2 linked regions of the Desulfosarcina ovata subsp. ovata genome follow. The protein of the gene in region 1 binds, or shares a complex with, the protein of each later gene. Links are inferred from orthologs where the notes say so. Each region holds a gene or a part of one and is shown on either strand. Other genes may lie near its edges.

Region 1 (2,887 bases):
TCGATTTTCTTGGCAATCTCCACTTCGCCTTCACGGCTGAGCAGGGTCACCATACCCATTTCACGGAGGTACATTTTTACCGGATCGGTAACCGATCCAAAATCCGATACCGAGACCGCCTTGTTCAAGGCCTCTTTTTTTTCAGGCGTGCTGTCCTTACCGGGAATCCCGTCTTCATTTTCGATGATTTCGATGTCCATGTCGTCGAACATCATCAAGGTGTCATCGATCATCTCCGATGACATCATTTCATTGGGCAGGGCCTCGTTGATTTCGTCATAGGTCAATGAGCCCTGTTCCTTGCCTTTCTCAATCAGGGCTTTAAGCGCTTTCTGGTTGCTCTTTTTGCTCAAGGGTTTTGATTTTTCCGATTTTACGTCCTGGACCGCGGCATCACCGGCAGCTTCGACTGGTTTTTGAGCTGTCTTTTTCTCCTCCCGGCTGGATGCTGCTTTGCGCTTATCATCGGATTGTTTGGTCATTCCATTTGCCTCCTGAAACAAAAACAGGATCGATTGCCGTCCACAAGTGGGTCAAGGTATCCTGATTGTCGATTGCTCTGGGTTTTCCGTCAGCGGCGGTGGACAGCCGTTATGGGGATGGGCCGCTTCGCCTTTGCATCGTTTTTCGGGCCTGATGCTGCTTTTTCTGCAACAGTTCGGCCAGTAGATTAATATCACCACTTTTTTCAGCGGCTTCAATCCGTTTTACCAATTCCTTGTCATGGCGCCGAATGCTGCTTTCGAACTGGTTGATCAGATTCGTGCAACCACTGCGATCCCAATGCTCGTCGCTCAAGGCGAGCCGCGCGATCAACGCTTTTTTTTCTGCATCCTCCCAACGGGAGACCAGTCCGGCAACATCGCCGCCCGTTTGGTTATAATACTCGATAATACCGCGTCCGATATCCGCCAGAAGGGGGTCGCTGAAATGATCCAGCAGTCGCCGCTCGCTTATATCGGCAATCATTTCCGGGAACTGAAGCATCATGGTCACCACCTGCCGCTCAAGTCTCCATCCGTTTCCGCGGGCCGGGTGGGCCGGAGTCGCAACGGAAGCACGGTCCGGGCGTCCGCTTGGCCGGCGATCGTTCCTTGCCGGTGAACCGCCAGCCTGGCGGACCTTCTGCAGAATCACCGTTTCGTCCACGCCAATCCGCTCGGCCAGATGTTTGACCTGCAGGGATCGGGCCACCGGATCGGCAACCGCCCGGATGGCCACCCGCAGATCGTTGACGATACGGACTTTTCCGTCAATACTCAGCCCATATTTTTCGACGGCGGATTCGACCATAAAGGCGATCATTCCCATGGCATTTTCTGCGACCTTTCGGAATTCATCGGGGCCGTGGGCCATGAGAAACGAATCCGGGTCATATCCCTCGGGCAACACCAGGATTCGAGCCTCCAGAAGGCCTTTCTGAAAAACCGCCACGCTGCGCTGGGCCGCTTTGATTCCCGCCTGGTCCGAATCGTAAACCAGAATCGCGCGCCCTCCCTCACCGACAAAGCCTTTGAGAATCCGAACATGATCGGCCGTCAGCGATGTGCCCAGGGTGGCCACCGTATTTTCGAATCCGAACTGATGCATGGCCAGACGGTCGAAATAGCCCTCGACCACGTAGATCGTCTCCGTCTCACGGCTTTTCGTGCGGGCACGATCCAGACCGTATAGTGAACGGCTCTTGTTGTATACCGGCGTTTCCGGGCTGTTCAGATATTTGGGCAAAGCATCATCCATTACCCGTCCGCCGAATCCGATGGTCTGGGCCTGGGCGTTGGAAATAGGAAAAACGATCCGGTTGCGAAAACGGTCGTAGTAGCCATCCCCTTTTTTCCGGGGGATAATCAGGCCGGCAGCAAGCGCCGTCTGAACCGGTTTACGACTGGATCGAAATTGGCGCAACAGGTGATCCCAACCATCGAGTGCATACCCCAGGTTAAAGTCCTCGATTGTTTTGCGGGTCATCCCCCTTTTCAACAGGTACTCCATGGCTTCCCGGCCTTTTTCCGAAAAAAGGCAACTGCGGAAAAACGCCATGGCCTCGCCGTTAAGCGTTAGTATCATTTCCCGTTCCGTCAACTTTTTTTTCTCGAATGGAGAAAGTTTACGGCTGGGAAGGTCGATCCCACAACGCCGGGCCAGTGTTCGGGCAGCCTCGGGGAAGGTCAGCCCATCCTGTTTCATCAGGAAACTGAACACATTGCCGCCGGCACCACAGCCAAAACAGTAAAAGATCTGTTTTTCCGGACTGACGGTAAAAGAGGGGGTCTTTTCGGCGTGAAAAGGGCATAGTCCTAAATAGTTGCGTCCCGCCCGACGCAGAGAGACCGATTCCGATATGACTTCCACAATATCACAGGTACTTTTAATCGCTTCAATTTTATCGTCGGGAATGTATGCCGCCAAGAAAAGCCGCCCCCATGGTGATGGATTCGGGTTCAGTCGTATTCCGGTAGGACCCAGACCGTTTCAAATCCAAAAGAGAAGGTCATGGGCCGGATCGATGGTGACAAATTTGCCTGAACAACTGGGCCGCACTTTTGTCTATCGGAACCATAAGGATACCTTTTTTTAAATTTTCTAATCTAAACGGTGGTCGGCAGTTTGTCAAGTTATTGAGGGTGGTTTTATAAAATAAGGATCGAAATAAGCAATCCGCTTTCGTATCGAAATGGGTACAGGGCAAAAAGTGAGCATCCGATCTGTCAACGAAAGCAATCCGCCAACGCGTGTTGCGCCTCAAAGCACGCCCTTGGAGGAACGCACCCCCTGTTGACCCGTATCGATAAATACGGCCTGGTTGAGGGCCCGGCCTAGGGATTTATAGACCGATTCGAGAATGTGGTGCTCATTTTCACCATACCTGACGGTGACGTGAAGGTTC
Region 2 (3,332 bases), 710 kb from region 1 along the record:
ACCAGCCGGGGAAGAATGTACTTCAGTTGGGCCAGTTCCACCTGCAGTTTGCCCTCCCGGCTTTTGGCCCGCTGGGCAAAGATATCCAGGATCAGTTGGGTGCGGTCGATGACCTTGATTTCCGTCCGGTCGGCGATGGAACGGATTTGGGAGGGGTTCAGTTCCTGGTCGAAGACAATCAGGCTGGCTCCGCGATGCAGCGCCAGAATGGCCAGCTCGTCCAGCTTTCCGCTGCCCATGAGAAATCGCGGATCGGCTTTTTTGCGTTGTTGCAGGACGGTGTCAATGGTGCGTATGTTGGCGGTGTGGGCCAGTTCCTTCAACTCGTCCAGGGACGCCATGGCCGCTTTGCGTCCGCCGGTGAAAACACTGACCAAAAGGGCGCGCTCTCCGCTGGCGTCATCCTTTTCCTCGACTTTTTGTCTGGCCAGCTCGGCTTCAAGGGCCTGGATCAGGCCGAGACAGTCGATTTCCGGCCGGAATGGCGGAATCGGCGGCATGATCCGGTACGGGGCCGATTCACTGGCACCGGGAAGAATATGGGCATAATGAATCTGCGCTGGTGATCCATCGGGGTGCATGGTGATGACCGCCATGAGGTCGAGCCGCAAAAGGGAGAGGTCGGTCAGGTCGTCTTGGGTCAGGCCACCCATGTCATCCGCGCGTGTGTGGATGCAGCGCAGGCCGCGCAGGCGGTCCGGTGCCAGGCGGTACTCGCGCAGGTCGGGGATCATGATGCGGTCCACGCCGCCGACCAGCACCTGCGCGATTTTCCCGCTACGCTCGACAAGCAGACCGACCTGGCGGCCAATCTCAGTCGACAATCGGGACAGATCCCGGCACAGTTCGTAGGAGACAATGGCCTGGGTGGGAATGCGGCGCCGGCCCAGATTCTCCAACCGTTTGATCTGGCTCGCCTTGAGCCCCAGCAGGTTACCGAAGATTTCTTTCATTCAACGGCCAGGTTTTCGAAGCGGGTGTAAGATCCCAGGAAGGCCAGCGGAGCAACGCCTGTGGGGCCATTGCGCTGTTTGGCCAGGATGATTTCCGCCGTTCCCCGGTGGGGGTTGTTTTCATCCCGGTTGTAGACCTCGTCGCGGTAGATGAAGGCCACCAGGTCGGCATCCTGCTCCAGGGCACCCGATTCCCGGAGGTCGGACAACTGGGGGCGTTTGTCACTGCGCTCCTCCAGTTTGCGGTTAAGCTGGGAGAGGGCGATGACCGGGATGTTCAGTTCCTTGGCCAGAATCTTGAGTGATCGGGAGATCTCGGAAATTTCCAGATCCCGCCGTTCGGTATTGATGCTGCCGCGCATGAGCTGGAGATAGTCGATGATGATCATGCCCAGCCCCTTGTCCATCTTCATGCGCATGGATTTGGTGCGGATGGAGGTGGTCGAAATGTCCGGTGAATCGTCGATGAAAATGGGGGCGTCCGTGAGCCGTCCGGCAGCGTCGGTAATGCGGTTCCAGTCCTCCTGGTTCAGGAAACCGCTCCGGATGCGTGATGAATCCACGCGGGCCTCGGAACAGAGCATCCGCATGGAGAGCTGTTCCTTGGACATTTCAAGGGAGAAGATCGCCACCGGTACACCGCCATCAATGGCGGCATTGCGGGCCATGTTCAGGGCAAAGGCGGTTTTTCCCATGGCCGGCCGGCCGGCCAGGATGATCAGATCAGAATTCTGCAGGCCCGAGGTCAGGCTGTCGAGTTTGGCGAAACCGGTGGTGATGCCGGTCACCAGTGCCCGGTTGCCCTGGCGTTCCTCAAGCTGGTCGATGTTGATTTCGATGATTTTACTGAGGGGGGAAAAGGCGGGCTTGGTTTTCCCCTCCGACAGTTCGAAGATGGCACTTTGGGCAAATTCGATGACACTGTCCACATCCCCGCGGTCTTCAAAGCAGCGATTGGAGATCGTATTGGAGCGTTCGATGAGCCGCCTTAAAATGGCCTTGTCATGGATGATGCGCGCATAGTGATGGGCGTTGACCGCCATGGGTACGGCATCTACCAGGTGGGCCAGGTATGCGGCGCCGCCGATCTTCTCCAGCTCGCCGTTTTCCCTGAGCAGGTTGCTCAGGGTGACCAGGTCGACGGGTTCGCTTTTGGCGTAAAGCGTTTCCACGGCGGCAAAGATCATTTTGTGCGCGGTTTTGTAAAAATCGTCGGCGGAGAGAATCTCAAGGATGTCGATCAGGGTGTCGTTGTCGATCAGGATGGCGCTGATGATCGATTCTTCCGCCTCGATGCTCTGGGGGGGAAGCTTGTGAAACGCGGGATCTTTGACGGTTGCGGACGGAGTGTCGGGCATACACGAACAGCTTTTCTAAAAACTGCCGGGACCTGAACCTGGGGCCAAGGCTCCCGGCAGCGGGTTGATCTTAGGCTTCTTCCGGAACCACTTCCACCGTGATCTCCGGTTTGATTCCCTGATAGACGCGGATGGGCACCTTGAAAGTGCCGACGGTCTTGATCGGTTCGGTGAGCAGCACCATGCGTTTTTCCACCTCGACATCCTGCTTCTTGAGCGCGTCGAGGATGTCGCGAACGGTAATCGAGCCGTAGAGTTTATCGGCTTCATGGACCTTGGACGCAATGGTCACCGAGACCATTTCAAGGCGGTTGGCCATCTCCTGGGCAAACTCTTTCTCCTTGGCGATCTGCAGCTCGAATTTGGCTTTTTCCTGCTCCAGAATCTTGCGTTGCTGGGGGGTGGCCGGAACGGCTTTCCCCTGAGGGAGCAGATAGTTGCGGGCATATCCGGGCGCCACATCGACTTCGCTTCCGATGATGCCCAACGAACTGATGGTTTCTTTTAAGATGACTTTCATGATTATCCTCCAAAAAAGGCCTGCCCGAATGTTACGCCGGCAGGTCCGGTTCACGCTTGTCAGGGTCAATCTTTCGAAAATTGATCCACATATCAAAAAGTCCGATGCAGACGATTACCAGCAGAAAAAGCTGCTGGAGTGCGATCATTATATACAGGACAACACGGATGGGCCGTGGCAGCTTCTTTTTCTCGAAGAAAAAGGAGACGATGGCGATGCCCTGAATGAAATAGACCGTCAGGACGACCAGCAGGCCATTGATCCCGATGAGTCGGAATCCGGTTGCCGGCAGCAGCATGATCAGGCCGCTGCCGATGACGCCCCAGATGAGTACGTCAGGCGCCCGCCAGCGATTGAGCCGACCATAGTCAGGAAAAGCCAGACCGCGGCGTTCCAGGATCGGTCGTGCGGCAATCAGGTTGGTCCAGGCCACAAACAGGGTGGATGCGGCCACCAGCGAGGGCAGGATGCGAACCAGCACATATTGAATTCGATCCAGGG

The links. The genes of interacting proteins can lie anywhere in the genome.
Region 2: the proteins of dnaG (region 1) and dnaB are in contact, whole or in part, in a crystal structure (PDB 2R6A), measured with the Geobacillus stearothermophilus proteins. The link is inferred for Desulfosarcina ovata subsp. ovata from one-to-one orthologs. Residues at the interface, in WP_049624496.1 of Geobacillus stearothermophilus: Lys456, Leu457, Leu458, Pro459, Ala460, Asn463, Ala464, Leu467, Leu535, Leu536, Ile537, Ala538, Gln544, Glu545, Asp548, Tyr549, His552; in WP_033016901.1 of Geobacillus stearothermophilus: Ser13, Glu15, Ala16, Gln18, Glu91, Leu92, Asp94, Ala95, Val96, Pro97, Thr98, Ala99, Ala100, Asn101, Tyr104, Tyr105, Ile108.

What each region holds. Positions count from the first base shown.
Region 1 is NZ_AP021879.1:710,476-713,362, reverse strand. It holds dnaG (DNA primase), read right to left. Parts: upstream 2,410-2,887; coding sequence 592-2,409; downstream 1-591. Other genes in the region: hisB (imidazoleglycerol-phosphate dehydratase HisB), read right to left, coding at 2,743-2,887; rpoD (RNA polymerase sigma factor RpoD), read right to left, coding at 1-482. UniProt on the Escherichia coli protein: RNA polymerase that catalyzes the synthesis of short RNA molecules used as primers for DNA polymerase during DNA replication.
Region 2 is NZ_AP021879.1:3,325-6,656, forward strand. What follows is about bases 131-3,112. They hold dnaB (replicative DNA helicase), read right to left. Parts: upstream 2,312-3,112; coding sequence 950-2,311; downstream 131-949. Other genes in these bases: hflX (GTPase HflX), read right to left, coding at 131-953; rplI (50S ribosomal protein L9), read right to left, coding at 2,382-2,831; GN112_RS00035 (YybS family protein), read right to left, coding at 2,863-3,112. In the rest of the region: more of hflX, read right to left, coding at 1-130; more of GN112_RS00035, read right to left, coding at 3,113-3,332. UniProt on the Escherichia coli protein: The main replicative DNA helicase, it participates in initiation and elongation during chromosome replication. Travels ahead of the DNA replisome, separating dsDNA into templates for DNA synthesis.